Regions from separate parts of the Clostridium fungisolvens genome, predicted to be linked through region 2. Evidence: a T-box and tRNA genes for the amino acid it is inferred to sense, from the RefSeq annotation. Region 2 holds a T-box; the other holds one or more tRNA genes.
The links. The T-box of region 2 lies ahead of gltX (glutamate--tRNA ligase). A T-box ahead of a tRNA ligase gene usually reads a tRNA of that ligase, here a tRNA-Glu.
Positions count from the first base shown of each region.

Region 1: it encodes a tRNA-Glu, which carries the amino acid that the T-box ahead of gltX (glutamate--tRNA ligase) is inferred to sense. The anticodon was not compared.

Region 1 is NZ_BLZR01000001.1:4,866,796-4,874,951, forward strand. It holds gene bsdtw1_RS21540 (ATP-binding protein) at 1-767, shown strand, start outside; gene mglC (galactose/methyl galactoside ABC transporter permease MglC) at 850-1,881, opposite strand; gene mglA (galactose/methyl galactoside ABC transporter ATP-binding protein MglA) at 1,899-3,422, opposite strand; gene mglB (galactose/glucose ABC transporter substrate-binding protein MglB) at 3,498-4,541, opposite strand; tRNA gene bsdtw1_RS21560 (tRNA-Thr) at 5,003-5,077, opposite strand; tRNA gene bsdtw1_RS21565 (tRNA-Asp) at 5,085-5,161, opposite strand; tRNA gene bsdtw1_RS21570 (tRNA-Val) at 5,169-5,244, opposite strand; tRNA gene bsdtw1_RS21575 (tRNA-Glu) at 5,258-5,332, opposite strand; tRNA gene bsdtw1_RS21580 (tRNA-Thr) at 5,351-5,425, opposite strand; tRNA gene bsdtw1_RS21585 (tRNA-Asp) at 5,434-5,510, opposite strand; tRNA gene bsdtw1_RS21590 (tRNA-Val) at 5,518-5,593, opposite strand; tRNA gene bsdtw1_RS21595 (tRNA-Glu) at 5,607-5,681, opposite strand; tRNA gene bsdtw1_RS21600 (tRNA-Thr) at 5,700-5,774, opposite strand; tRNA gene bsdtw1_RS21605 (tRNA-Asp) at 5,783-5,859, opposite strand; tRNA gene bsdtw1_RS21610 (tRNA-Val) at 5,867-5,942, opposite strand; tRNA gene bsdtw1_RS21615 (tRNA-Glu) at 5,956-6,030, opposite strand; gene bsdtw1_RS21620 (hypothetical protein) at 6,386-6,538, opposite strand; gene bsdtw1_RS21625 (CoA-binding protein) at 6,604-6,969, opposite strand; gene bsdtw1_RS21630 (BaiN/RdsA family NAD(P)/FAD-dependent oxidoreductase) at 7,439-8,156, shown strand, end outside.
Region 2 is NZ_BLZR01000001.1:684,462-692,617, reverse strand. It holds gene bsdtw1_RS02625 (SPOCS domain-containing protein) at 1-986, shown strand, start outside; gene bsdtw1_RS02620 (hypothetical protein) at 1,197-1,604, opposite strand; gene bsdtw1_RS02615 (glutamine--tRNA ligase/YqeY domain fusion protein) at 1,965-3,626, shown strand; gene gltX (glutamate--tRNA ligase) at 3,810-5,471, opposite strand; T-box leader at 5,624-5,845, opposite strand; gene bsdtw1_RS02605 (DEAD/DEAH box helicase) at 5,958-7,232, opposite strand; gene bsdtw1_RS02600 (cold-shock protein) at 7,513-7,710, opposite strand; gene bsdtw1_RS02595 (flavodoxin) at 8,050-8,156, opposite strand, start outside.

The DNA of each region.
Region 1 (8,156 bases), 4.2 Mb from region 2:
AAGATGCAATAACTGAATTAAGAGCTAGAAAATACGAATTGCTAGTGTCCCATGGATATAATCCAGAATACTTAAATTTGCATTATAGATGTAGTAAATGTAAAGATACTGGTTATATTGTAACAGAAAGATGCTCATGCTATAAACAAAAATTAGTTAAACTTCAATACAAAGCCTCTGGACTTGAGAACGCTATAAAAGAGGAAAACTTTGATACTTTTAACTTAAACTATTATCCTTCTCATAGGATTGGAGATGAAAAGTTTTCTCCTAGAAAAAACATGGAGACTATACTTAATTCAATTACAGCTGATTATCTCCCTAATTTTTCTAAAAAGGATGATAACTTATTATTTTATGGTACATCAGGAACAGGTAAGACATTCCTTTCTAACTGTATTGCAAAGGAGCTACTAGACCAAGGCTTCCTAGTAGTGTATAGAACTTCTGACGAACTTATCAAAGACTTAAAGGAAATTAGATTCAATAACAATCTATCTGTGGAAGACCTTTTAATTAATTGCGACTTACTTATAATTGATGATTTAGGCGCAGAGCAGATAACTGAGTTTTCTGTTACAGAACTATTCACACTACTAAACAAAAAGTTATTAAATAAAAAGAAAATGCTCATCTCAACAAATTTGTCGCTACAAACATTGACTAAGTACTATGCAGAGAGAATAACTTCTCGTCTTTTTGGAAACTTTAAACTGTTCAAATTCTACTCCGAAGATATACGAGTTAAGAAAAACTTAGCTAGATAAATTAATAGGTACACATTATAATTTTTTAAAGAATGAAAGAAGCAATGATTCTAATATCACTGCTTCTTTTATTTATAGAATATTACTTTTTCTTTATATATTTTCTGATATCAATTGCAACTGCACTTACTATAATTAATCCTTTTACGATGTATTGGTAATAAGGATTAACACCTATAAATGCTAGTCCATAGTTAATAACTTGGAATATTAATACTCCTGTTATTATACCTGGAACTGTACCTATACCACCTGCTGTAGAAACACCACCAACAACGCAGGCTGCTATAGCATCAAGTTCATACATATTACCAGTATTATTTGTAGCACTACCAACACGTCCTGCTTCTAGAGATCCTGCAAATCCATAAAGAGCTCCTGCTAAGAAGTATATTAATAATAGATACTTAACTACATTAACACCAGAAACTGTTGCAGCTTCGGGATTACCACCGATTGCATACATGTTCTTACCAAATCTAGTCTTGTTCCATAAGATCCATACTATAAGTGTTACTATGATAGCATATATAATCAAATAAGGTATTTCAAATTTTGTCCCTGTACCAATACTACCTAAAACAAAATTAGAGAAATCCTTGTCCAAACCACCTATTGGTTGAGCTCCGTATGGAGGACGGTCAAAGTATATTGAGTTAAGTCCATAAACTATGATCATCATACCCAAAGTCGCTATAAAAGGTGGAACTTGAAAAATTGAAACTACAACACCATTTAAAAGACCTATTATACCGCATGCTAGCATAGCTATTAATATAGGCACTACTACCGGTAGTTTTTGTAGATGAGGATACATACGATACGCATAATCAGTTGCTTGAAGCATTGATGCAGAAAGAACTGCTGATAAACCTACCATACGTCCTGCTGATAAATCTGTACCTTGCGTAATTAATATACCACCAACACCTAAAGCTATTATAATACGAGTAGATGCTTGAGCTAATATATTACGAAAATTATTTATGCTTAAAAAATCAGGAGATATAGCTACTATAACTACCAATAATGCAATTAGAACTATATAAATAACATTATTCATTAACCAAGTCTTGTCAAACTTACCTTTTAAAGAAAATTTTTGTTTTTCCATATTCAATTCCCCCTACCCTATAAGTACATTGCTGATAAACGCATAATTTCTTCTTGTGATGTATTTTTTGTTTCGACTATACCTGCAAGTCTTCCATTACTCATTACTAAAATTCTATCTGTTACTCCTAGTAGTTCTGGCATTTCAGAGGATACCATTATAATTCCTTTTCCTTCTTTAGCTAGTTCATTCATTAACTGATATATTTCAAATTTAGCACCAACGTCAATACCTCTAGTTGGTTCATCTAGCATTAGTATTTCTGGTTTTGTAAGCAACCAACGTCCTATTATTACCTTTTGTTGATTTCCTCCAGATAGTTTTCCTATATGTGTCTTCTGCGAAGGTGTTTTTACTCTCATGGAATCTATTACCCACTGAGTATCTTTTTCTATGTTCTTGTCTGATAATATTCCAAACTTGTTTATATAGCTATCAACATTTGCTATTATAGAGTTGAAGCTTATAGGAAGTCTATCAAATATACCTGTAACACGTCTTTCTTCAGTAACTAATGCAAATCCGTTTTGCATGGCCTTCTGAGGAGATTTATTACTTATCTCTTTTCCATGAAGAGTTATCTTTCCTGATTCAATCTTTCTCATCCCAAATAAACTTTCTATAAGTTCTGTTCTTTTTGCTCCAACAAGCCCAGCAACCCCTAGGATTTCTCCTTCTCTAAGATTAAAACTTATATCTCTTAATGATGGTTGCGTTTGTGCAACTAAGTTATTAACTTCTAGTATTACTTTACCTGGCTTGTTCACTTTTTCAGGGAAACGATTCGATAGATCTCTACCTACCATCATTTTTATGATTAAATCCATTGTTAGATCCCTAGCATGCTCTGTTGAAATCCATTGACCATCTCTCATTATGGTAACCTCATCAGAGATCTTTAAAATTTCTTCCATTTTATGTGATATATATATGATAGCAACATTCTTTTCTCTTAATTTATTAATTATTTTAAATAAGTGGTTTACTTCCTTTTCAGTTAGTGATGATGTAGGCTCATCCATAACTATAATTTTTGAATCATAAGATACTGCCTTAGCTATTTCAACCATCTGCATTTGAGATACTGATAAAGTATTTACTTTACTTCTAGGATCAACGTCTATCTCTAATTCATCAAATATCTTCTTTGTATCCTCATACATCTTATTCTCATCTATAAAAGGTCCTTTGTGAGGATATCTGCCAAGCCAAATGTTGTCCATTATATTACGCTGTCTAACCTGATTTAATTCCTGATGAACCATCGAAACTCCATTATCTAAAGCTTGTTTAGAGTTTTGAAATTGAACCCTTTGACCATTAAAAAATATTTCTCCTTCATTAGGATGATAAATACCAAAGAGGCATTTCATTAGAGTTGACTTTCCTGCTCCATTTTCGCCCATCAATGCATGTACCGTTCCTGGTCTAACGTTTAAATTTACTCCCGCTAATGCTTTAACACCAGGAAATTCTTTTACTATATTTCTCATCTCTAGAATAAATTCTTGCTTTGATCCTGCTTCAACCGCATTGCTCATGGTTTACACCTCCATATAATTCATTACTGAAATAAGTATGAGACACACCTTATGTGTGCCTCATACATGGTGTTTTTATTTGTAAGCATCCTGTCCTACAGATATATTATCTTTAGTTACGATAATATAAGGAACACGAACTGCTTTATTATCATCTAATTGCCACTTTGTTCCATCAGTAGGGTTCTTTCCATTTGCTGCATTTATAGCCAAGTCAAGAGTTGCTTGACCTTGGTTCTTAGCATCATTAAGTACTGAACCAACCATCTTACCTTCATTTATCTTTGTTAATGCTTCTGGTATAGCATCAACACCAACTATTGGCATAAATTTGTTAGCATCTTTGAAATATCCTGCTTTTTCTAGTGATGCATAAGCACCTAAAGCCATCGCATCATTATTAGCTATAACAAACTCTATCTTGTCACCGAATTTTGATATCCATGCATCCATCTTGTCAGTAGCCTTTGCAGTATCCCACATAGCAGTATCTATAGCTAATTCTTCAACATCTATACCTTTTTTCTTTATTTCATCAACAACATATTTAGTACGAGCTTCTGCATCTGGATGTCCTGGCTCACCTTTTAATAATACGTATTGAATCTTTCCATCCTTATTCTTGTCCCATTTATCCTTATTCTTTGTCCATTGATCTACTACTAAATCACCTTGTAGTATACCTGATTCTGCTGATTTAGTTCCAACATACCAAGCTTTATCGTAGCTCTTTAATGCAGCTGCTTCTGGTTCTTTATTAAAGAATACTACTGGTAGGTTTGCTTTCTTTGCTTTGTCAATTATAGTTGGAGCAGCCTTTGGATCTACTAAGTTGATTGCTAATGATTTTACTCCCTTAGAAATCAAAGTATCAACTTGCTCATTTTGCTTTGATTGGTCATTTTGTGAGTCATTCATTGATAATGTAGCTTTTCCATTAGCACCTGTATCAATTGATCTTCTTACATATGACATAAAGTTATCGTCATATTTATATATTGTAACTCCGACCTTTGGTAGTCCACTATCCTTGCTTGTCTCAGTCTTTGTTGATGAGCATCCAGCTAAAGTTAGCGAAAGTGCTGCTGTAATAGTTAATAATAATACTTTTTTGTTCATAAATGATCCCCCCATAAACTATTCTCAATTCATACCCGTTTGTAATTGTTTACAAATTTATTTTAGTAAAATTTAGTTATACTGTCAATATAATTTTTTGTATTTTCACACAAATATTTTTTTATTAATTGTTGATATCAATAAAATTATCTGATATCATTACATATTTAATGTATTTTTCTTACAAGTAATCTTTTACATAGTAGTCTTTTTACTAAATCTATCGCATTTATTTACTATTTTTTACGTAAAGTATTATTTAACTATAATAATTGCTATAAATTTTATCTATTTTACTAAACATATAAATCACTTCATAATCTAATTTATATTTTCAAATTGAAGTGTTTCATCTTTATGTAGGAATAAGGATTTATTTTTTATGCTTTGTGAAGTTTTTTCTGATGTTTTATTTGTATACGACAAAAAAGACATCTTACTATCGTAAGATGTCTTTATCTTGGAGCTGGCAATAGGAATCGAACCTACAACCTGCTGATTACAAGTCAGCTGCTCTACCGTTGAGCCATGCCAGCATCAAATTGGCGACTCAGAAGGGGCTCGAACCCTCGACCTCCGGCGTGACAGGCCGGCACTCTAACCAACTGAGCTACTGAGCCATATTTTTGGTGGGCACAACAGGGATCGAACCTGTGACCCTCTGCTTGTAAGGCAGATGCTCTCCCAGCTGAGCTATGCGCCCAAAAATATGATAATGGTGACTCCTAGGGGAATCGAACCCCTGTTACCACCGTGAAAGGGTGGTGTCTTGACCGCTTGACCAAGGAGCCAAATATTTTGTTTTTTAGTGGAGCTGGCAATAGGAATCGAACCTACAACCTGCTGATTACAAGTCAGCTGCTCTACCGTTGAGCCATGCCAGCATTTAAAATGGCGACTCAGAAGGGGCTCGAACCCTCGACCTCCGGCGTGACAGGCCGGCACTCTAACCAACTGAGCTACTGAGCCATATTCTTGGTGGGCACAACAGGGATCGAACCTGTGACCCTCTGCTTGTAAGGCAGATGCTCTCCCAGCTGAGCTATGCGCCCAAAAATATGATAATGGTGACTCCTAGGGGAATCGAACCCCTGTTACCACCGTGAAAGGGTGGTGTCTTGACCGCTTGACCAAGGAGCCAAATATTTTGTTTTTTAGTGGAGCTGGCAATAGGAATCGAACCTACAACCTGCTGATTACAAGTCAGCTGCTCTACCGTTGAGCCATGCCAGCATTTAAAATGGCGACTCAGAAGGGGCTCGAACCCTCGACCTCCGGCGTGACAGGCCGGCACTCTAACCAACTGAGCTACTGAGCCATATTTTTGGTGGGCACAACAGGGATCGAACCTGTGACCCTCTGCTTGTAAGGCAGATGCTCTCCCAGCTGAGCTATGCGCCCAAAAATATGATAATGGTGACTCCTAGGGGAATCGAACCCCTGTTACCACCGTGAAAGGGTGGTGTCTTGACCGCTTGACCAAGGAGCCAAATTAAATTTTATGTTTTAAATTTATGTCGTCTTTACGACCCAACAATAGATATATTACAAAAAATAAGACTCAGTGTCAACACTTTTTTAAAAAAATTTAAATTTATCTTTAAAATTTAGTTATTTGAGGTTATCAAATAATAGCTTCTAATTGCTTTCCAAAGCTTATTTTTATATATAATATAGCAACTTTTACTTCTATTTTTAGATAATAAAGGTGGCTATATTTTTTATATAGCCATATCAATTTATAGAAACTTTTATAGCTTATCCTTCTTTGAAATTATATTCCTAGAATTAAAATAACCTTTATATAATTGATATATATTTTATTAGCCACCTTTAAATATGATTTAATATTGTCCGCTATGATCTTTATGTCTATCCTGGTAATCACCCTTACCTTTATTCTTGTCACCTATATAAGCGCCTTCTTTTGGAAACATTTTTCTGAGTTCTGCATTACTTTTAGGTCTATCTTTTTGTCTGTATTTATTATCATCCATGGATATCCCTCCTCATACTTTACTCATTGTAAAAATAGAATTCCCTTATAAATATCTTTATATACTTATCCTAATTCTACTAACGCACAACCTTCAACAGCTTCTATGCCATGTTCCTTGCAGTAGCTTAATATTTCTTCACTTTCTGCTCCTGGTTGTATTAAGATATGTTTTATTCCAAGTTCATCTGCTTCTTTTACAAGCTCTATACCACTCTTTGGATTTATACACAAATCTACTGCATCAATATGATAAGGAACTTCTTTTATACTCTTATACGCATCCTTAACATTTGCCCTAGGATTTACTCCGCTGACATTATATCCATTAGCACTAAATTTTGCTAATATTTTAGAAGCATATTTTTCATTATTTTCTACATCACCCACAACAATCCAGTTGTCATATTCCATTAAATCTTTTGCACTCATATCATACACTCCTTTATATGCTTATAATATATAGATATACTAATTTAAGCTAAATAGAGATTAAACTATAAAAATATATTAGTTGTAATCTTGCATACCTATCTACTATAGTATGTGAGTTTTAAAATTATATATTACTATGATAATAATTACATAACATATACACAATTTAGATATTTAGTTAACATTAAACTTATTATTTCATCAGATTTTTAATTTTTTTTAATTTGCATTGGGTTTATAACAAAAAGATATAATAATCAATTAATTATTGTTTATATTTAATTGTTATTTAACAAACTTTTATGTTAAAAATATAATTATAGGTTTTTTACAAAAAAACTTAGCCTATGTAAAAACCCTTTTAAACTTATACTCACAAACTATTATAGTTTTAAGAATAGATTTTTCATTAAAATTGTACATTTTTAGATATTCATAATATTAGTTAAAAGGAGATTGTAAGCAAATGAGTAATATACATCATGATATAGTGGTAGTAGGTGGTGGTGCATCAGGTCTATTAGCAGCTATTACAGCAAAAGACTATGGCGCAGACGTGGCAATTATAGAAGGTACTGATAGGGTTGGCAAAAAAATCTTAACCACTGGTAATGGCCGTTGCAATATAAGTAATTCGCTAATTGGTTTTCCATTTGAAAATTATCATAGTGAAAACCCAAACTTTTTTAATTATTGTTTAAATAACTTTTCAGTGGAAGACACAAAAAATCTATTTCTATTGCTGGGTTTACCTATAATAGAATTAGAAAAAGGAAAGATGTATCCACAATCACTTCAAGCTTCTTCAGTTGTGGATATATTAAGATTTGCTATAGAAGATAGAAATATACCTGTGTATAATTCTTTCAAAGTAAAAAATATTGTCCACAATGATGATATTTTTAAGTTATCCACATCAGATTTATCTTTAGGTACTATAAGCTGTGGAAAAGTTATATTAGCTTGTGGAGGAAAATCAGCACATAAAACCGGATCAGATGGTTCAGCATATAACTTGGCTTATCATTTGGGTCATAGTATAATCGAGCCAATTCCAGCGTTAATACAGCTTAAGCTAGAGCATAGAAGTTTAAAAGCTCTTTCTGGCATAAAGTTCGATGGATTTAGTGAAGTAGTAGTAAATGGACTTCCGTTACGAAAAGAATTCGGAGAAATACTTTTTA
Region 2 (8,156 bases):
TAGTTCAGGTAGGACTAGATCACATACCAACCTTTGAGTTATGTTACTCAGAACATAAAAAGTGTTCGGAAGCAAATTTATTTATAATGTACGAAAACGGAAAATGGCAGACACCAGTGACTTTTGAAAAAGAATGCATAAAGCCCAAATGGTCTCCTAATGGATTTGATATTGCCTACATAGAAAAATACGAGCACGCATATTCCTTAATGCTTACTGATATAAAGTGTTATAAAAGTAAGACACTTGATTCAATTGGGTACTATGATAAAATATTCAACTTTTGTTGGTCTGGTGAAGGTAGAAATCTAATATTCTCAGCACTAAACCAACATAAAGTAGACATATATAAGTATGATTTAATATTAAAGAAAATACAAAACCTTACCAATAGTAATGGTCTTGTTAGTTATATAAAACCTAACTGCTGCTTAAGAACTGATAATCTCGCATATATTAAGTCAGTTCAAAGGCTTTTTGATATTTTTGTAATAAACTTAAAAACAGGTGAAACATTTACAATTACAGAGTGTGGCTCGGTAAAATACTTTAACTGGAATAGTACTGGTGAAAAAATAGTATATTCAACTAGTAACACTACTTGTAATGAAGTTTTATATATAACTGACCTCCAAAGCCATAAGACACGATTATTATTGGATAAATTAAACATTACAAACATTAGAAATCTTCAATATTCACCAAATGACTTATTTATTTCATTTATAGGGGAAAGATCGGAGTGCGAAGATTTGTATATTATTAGAGTTGATTCAGGAAAGTTAGTAAATATAACAAAAAATGAGCCTCTTACTAAGATAAGTGATTATCAGTGGAATACTACAGGCAATAAATTATTCTATGCATGTAATTACTTAGAATATTTCAATATATTTTCTATAACTTGTGATGGGACTAATAAAAAACAATTGACCAACACTGTTTCAAATTATATTGAACTTAGCTACAGACCTGTTATAAGATAAGTTGTTAAGCTTAGTTACTATTCAGTAAAACATATAAACGTGACTTATATTGTTAATTTCCATAGAGGTAAAATCATTACCCTCTTAAAGAAAATGTTAACACAAAGCCACGTTTTTATTATTGTATATACTAATAGATTTCCCCTCATTAAGAGAAAATTCTATACTTAAATAAAAATTTATTTAATGACATTTAGTTAAAGATAAGAATTAACAATGGCAGTCGCATTCGTCATCTGAATAATGACATTTTTCTTGTCCTGAAATCACTCTTTCTTTTCCATAAACAGCCTTTCCTACAAGAATTCTAAACTTAGTGTTTTCTTCTTCAGCACATAAATCAAATTGATAAAAACCAAGACAGTCGGTAACTGTATGAGCTATACCAGCATACTCAACTTTTCCAAATTTATAAACTGGCTTTAACAATTTTATTAATGCACATTTTACTGGCATACCATTATTATCCTTGACTTGTCCCCAAACTCTTACGCACTTCTTTCTTTCCAAGATAACATCAGCTTTAATTTCGCAGTCATCATGCTTTACTTCGATATCAATTGTATTCCCCAATACATATTCGCATAATTCTTTTTTCATATCATGGTCGCATCCCATTTTGTTATCCTCCTACTTAATGAAGTTAATTAAACTTCAATGGCATCTCAATAATAGTATATAAAAACAAAAAAATAATGTTCCTTCTTTTGCTATAATATTACCTTTTGCGACACATTCACTATATGACAATACTTTTTTGTTGTTACATATTATATATTTATTTTATGTTATAAAAAAGCCGTTTGTTTGTATTAATTTTTTCACTTTTATCTCTCTAAATAATTTATCTTTATTTTTCCTTTATATTAGATTAAAATTATAATTATCATAAAAATTAACTAATAATGAAGAAAAGGATTCACTATAGACATACAGCCCTTTTCTCAATTTAAATATGCTTATAGGAGATGTGAAACTATGTCAAACGAAGTTAATTCTTCTAATTTTATAAGAAACATAATAGTAGAAGATCTAGATAGTGGTAAACACGACGAGATAATAACTCGTTTTCCACCAGAACCAAATGGTTACTTACATATAGGCCATGCTAAGTCAATACTTTTAAACTTTGGACTTGCAAGTGAATTCAAAGGAAAAACTCACTTAAGATTTGATGATACAAACCCAGTTAAAGAAGATACTGAGTATGTTGAATCAATAAAAGAAGATGTTAAATGGCTTGGTGGTAACTGGGATGAACTTTACTTTGCGTCTGATTACTTTGATGAGATGTACAACAGAGCTATACTTTTAATAAAAAAAGGAAAAGCTTACGTTTGTGATTTAACAGCTGAACAAGCTAGAGAATACAGAGGAACTTTAACTGAACCAGGTAAAGAAAGTCCTTATAGAAATAGGTCTGTAGAAGAAAATTTAGATTTATTTAATAGAATGAAAAATGGTGAATTTGGAGATGGTGAAAAGGTTCTTAGAGCCAAGATAGACATGTCTTCACCAAATATAAATATGAGAGATCCTATTATATACAGAATATCTCATTCTACTCATCACAATACTGGTGATAAGTGGTGCATCTATCCTATGTATGACTTTGCTCATCCATTAGAAGATGCTATTGAACATGTAACTCATTCTATTTGTACTCTAGAGTTTGAAGATCATAGACCTCTTTATGATTGGGTTGTAAGTGAATGTGAGATGGACTGCGCTCCAAGACAAATAGAGTTTGCAAGACTTAACATGACTAACACAGTTATGAGTAAGAGAAAGCTTAAGCAATTAGTAGATGAAAAAGTTGTTGACGGCTGGGATGATCCTAGAATGCCAACAATTTCAGGATTAAGAAGAAAAGGATGTACTCCAGAAGCACTAAGAAACTTCTGTACTGCTATCGGAGTATCTAAAGCTAATTCCTTAGTTGAGTCTCAAATGTTAGATTACTTTATAAGAGAAGATTTACAGCTTAAAGCTCCACTTGCTATGGCTGTGCTAAATCCTCTTAAGCTTGTAATCACTAACTACCCTGAGGATCAAACAGAAATGCTTGAAATAGAAAACAATGCTAAGGATGAATCACAAGGTACTAGACTTGTTCCATTCTCTAGAGAATTATATATTGAAAAAGAAGACTTCATGGAAAACCCACCAAAGAAGTATTTCAGATTATTCCCTGGAAATGAAGTTAGACTAAAAGGCGCATACTTTGTAAAATGTAATGAAATAATCAAAGATGAAAATGGTGAGGTAATCGAAATTCATTGTACTTACGATCCAGAAACTAAGAGTGGTTCTGGATTTACTGGAAGAAAGGTTAAAGGAACTATCCATTGGGTAGATGCAAAAACTTGTATTCCTGCAGAGTTCAGATTGTATGAACCTTTAATATTAGATGATGAAGAAGAAAATGAAGGTAAGCATTTCCTTGAACAAATAAATCCAAACTCAATGGAAATACTACAAGGTTTCATAGAACCAACTGCTTTTAAGCATGCTAAGCCTCAAGATAAATTCCAAATGGTTAGAAACGGCTTCTTTAATGTTGATACAAAATACACTACTGCTGATAAATTAGTGTTTAATAGAATAGTTTCTTTAAAATCATCCTTTAAATTAAGCTAATATAAAATAGTATTACAAATTATCTATTTGAATAAAAAACTGCTAAGGTCTAAGCCATTAGCAGTTTTCTTTTTGTTAAAACACTATACAATTTCACTACAAAAATATAGATATTCATACCTAACTCTATTTTTACATAATAATTTAGCTATCTCATATAGACATGAGATAGCTAAATCAAAATTATATTCCTAAGAATTTTTCAAATCTGCTTCTTACCTTTTCTTCACCCATAATTTGCATTATAGTGTAAAGATCTGGTGTGTTATTTCTGTGAGCTAATGCACTTCTAACTGCACCAGCAACATCAGAAATCATACCTTTGAATTGATCTGGATTTGCTTTAAATTCTTTTCTATTAGCACAATATCCAAGTCTTATTCCAATTTCCTTTAGATCTTCAAACCAAGCTTCTTGACTGCCAGCATTGAAGTTAAATTCATCTTTGTAAGTGTTTATTATTTCCTTTGCAGCATCAATTGAAAGACCCTTTGGTAACTCTATTTGATCTACTGTTTCTTTATCAAATAATTCATCGAAGAAATAGAATATCTTATCTTGTACTTCATCCCATTTAGCGTAGTCTTTTCTTGGCTTTGGACCTTCTTTGTCTATATTAAATATTTCCTTTGCCATAGCTTCATTTGATGTAACCAAATCATACATTTTGTTATCATATTCTTTAGCCCAAGCTATATAGTTTGCATAAACATCATCAGCTTTCATTGCAGCTATACGATCTTTTGATACGTCATTTAATTTAACTAAATCAAATAATGCACCACTCTTACTCATCTTTTCTAATTGAACCTCAAATTCATGGTAATCAGCTGTTGGATTTTCAGCTCTCCATTCTTCAAAAGTTGAGTTAACAATATTAAGCAAGTATTCTATAACTGTAACTGTTGGATATCCCACTTCTTTATAGTAAGAAACAGCAGCTTCTGCATCTTTTCTTTTTGAAAGCTTTCTCTTTGATCCACCATCTTGCTTCATTATTGTAGGAATATGGGCATATCTAGGTGCTTCAAAACCTAATACTTCAAATAACTGAACATGTATAGGAAGTGAAGATAACCATTCTTCTCCTCTTATAACGTCTGTAGTTCTCATTAAGAAATCATCTATAGCATGAGCAAAGTGATAAGTTGGAAGTCCATCTCCCTTTATAAGTACAACATCTTGGTTGTTTTCAGGGAAAGATATATCTCCTTTTATAAGATCATGGAAATCAACTCTTCTTTCTGGATTTCCTGGAGACTTCAATCTTATTATATATTGCTCTCCTCTTTCAATTCTTTCTAAAGCTTCTTCTTCAGTGATATTTCTAAACTTTGCATACTCTCCATAGTAACCTGGAGTTATTTTATTAGCTATTTGTTGTTCTCTTAATTCCGCTAATTCTTCTGGAGTACAGAAATCTGGATAAGCTAATCCTTTTATTAGTAAATCTTTTGCAAATGTATTATAGATATCAGCTCTTTGACTTTGTCTATATGGACCGTACTCACCTTTAGAAGTTTCTTGTCCTGTCATGCCTTCATTGAAATCTAATCCAAAATGATGCATAGTTGCTATAGTATCGTCTATGGCACCAGGAACCTCTCTCTTTTGATCAGTATCTTCAATTCTTAAATAAAATACACCTTCACTTTGACTTGCTAATCTTTCATTGATTAAAGCAGCAAATACTCCACCTATATGTTGGAATCCTGTTGGACTTGGTGCATATCTTACTACCTTTGCACCTTCTTTAAGATTTCTTTTTGGGTATTTTTCCATATAATATTCGATTGATTGTTCAACCTTTGGGAATATTTTCTCTGCTAATTTTTCAAAACTCATTTAACATATCTCCTTTTTAACTATGGTGTATTTAATATTATTATTGAAAATAATGCTTATTTTTAACATCTACTTTATAAGCAATTTAAATTCAATATATTAATTAACCATAACTTTATTTTTTATATAATAAAAGCCCTTCATCCTAAAATACTTAGGACGAAAGGCTATCTTCCGCGTTACCACCTAAATTGATTAATTTCTTAATCCACTTATTTATCTTTAAGGGAATAACCCCATAAATATACTACGTTTATAAACTTTCTATCTATCGCTCCAAAGCTTCCTTCAATAGCTTTAACTTCTAGGATTACACCATCCCTAGATCTCTTTGAATTAAAAATCTATTTACTCTTCTTTATCAACACGTTTATTAAATTTTCATATACAACTTTATTATTGAAAAAATACAAATCAATTATACATTTTGTAAATAATAATGTAAAGATATTTTCTTATTATAGAATAAAGTAATTTTATAAAGCATTAAGCCTTCTTTTTACTTTTTCTAAAATAATTACTTTTGTTATTGTTCCTATTAGTATCATTTTTTCTTGCATTTCTACTTTTTCCTGCACCCACATTTTTCAATACCGCAGGGGTGCTATTACTTAATTCTAATTTACTAGTAGTATATGGATGTTCTTCAATAACCGTTATTGATTTTGCTATAGTTTTCTCAATATATTTAAGTAAATCTTTTTCTTCCTCATCACAGAAAGATATTGCCATACCTTCCGCTCCAGCTCTTCCAGTTCGCCCAATTCTATGCACGTAGGTTTCTGGTACTTCAGGTAAATCAAAATTTATTACATGTGATAATTTCTCTACATCAATACCTCTTGCAGCTATATCTGTTGCAACTAAAACTCTTATTTTCTTTTCTTTAAAATTGTTTAACGCAAGCTGCCTTGAGTTTTGCGACTTATTACCATGTATGGCCTGGGCCTGTATTCCTGATTTAATAAGATCGTTAGTTATTTTATTTGCATTATGTTTTGTTCTAGAAAATACAAGAACAGACTCAATTGATTTATCCTTTAATAGATGAGTAAGCAAGTGTCTCTTATTTCTCTTTTCAACTAAATACACTGACTGCCTAATAGTATCGATAGTAGATGAAACAGGTGCTACCTCTACTTTTACAGGATTCAAAAGAATAGATTCTATCAGCTTTGAAATTTCCTTAGGCATAGTTGCAGAAAATAACATTGTCTGCCTATTCTTGGGAAGTTTCGCTATTATTCTTTTCACATCATATCCTAGTCCCATATCAAGCATTCTATCTGCCTCATCAAGCACTAAAAATTCTATATGTTGTAGGTTTATATACTTTTGTTGTACTAAATCCAGTAATCTTCCTGGCGTTGCAACCAAAATATCTATTCCTGCCTTTAACCTCTCTACCTGAGCTTTTTGTGAAACTCCTCCAAAAATTGCAGTATTCTTTATACCTGTATACCTTCCATATGCCGAAAAACTTTCTTCAATCTGGATGGCTAATTCTCTTGTTGGCGCTAACACTAAGGCCTTAATATTTATATTATTTCTTTTAGTTTCTTTCTTTTTATAAAGAAGCTGCAACATAGGTATAGCAAATGCTGCTGTTTTTCCTGTACCTGTCTGTGCAAATCCCTCTAAATCTTTTCCTTCAAGGATAACCGGAATAGCCTGCTCCTGTATAGGTGTAGCCGTAGTATATCCTACCTTCTTTATAGCTTTTAAAATTGGTTCAATAATCTTCAACTCTTCAAAAAACATTTTTCTCCTTATAGGTACTTACCAATTTAGCACCTTAAAATCTTGTATAGTATTAAAATATAATTATATATGAATATACCTATTAAACTTACTTTATTAAATAGAGCTGGGATATCCATTCCGATGAACAGATTAACTACTTCGATCCTTAAACTCCAAATAAAAATTTCGATGGTTCTACGAATCTTTATTTGGATAGATTAAAACGTGAAGTAGTTTATCTATATAACTAAAAACCCCTTAAATAGAATACCTATTTAAGGGGTAAAAAATCTACTAATTAAAGAATAGTAACATTTTCTGCTTGAGGTCCTTTAGGTCCCTTAGCTACATCAAAAGAAACTTCTTGGTTTTCTTCTAATGTCTTATATCCTTCTGTCTTTATTTGAGAAAAATGTACGAATACATCCTTTCCGTCTTCTCCTGTAATAAATCCAAATCCTTTTTCTGCGTTAAACCATTTAACTTTACCGTTCATATCATATACCTCCGAAATTTTATTATTCTTAAATTTGTTGTAATAACTAACTAATAAAATCTCGATATCATCATACTCTATTACTAGGTACTAATTGAAATATATTTTGTTGCATTATTTACTATTAATTTAAGTACTTGCTAAGAATAACACAGTTTAATATATAAAGCAAGTTATTTAAATTTACATAATTTAAATGTACAACATTCTTATTAGCAATGCAATTTATATGCTTATTTATTCTATTTTCATTTATATATATGATATTAATTATATTCTTATATAGCTTGAATCATTTTTCTACTAAAAATATATAGTTGCATGTAAATTCATTTTAAATTATAGTAACCTATAATCTATTTCGTTTTGAGCCAAACTAATGAATTCTCGTATCGAATTCTTTTTTACACTTTCATCTTTTAACTGATTATTGTGAAAATCACCGC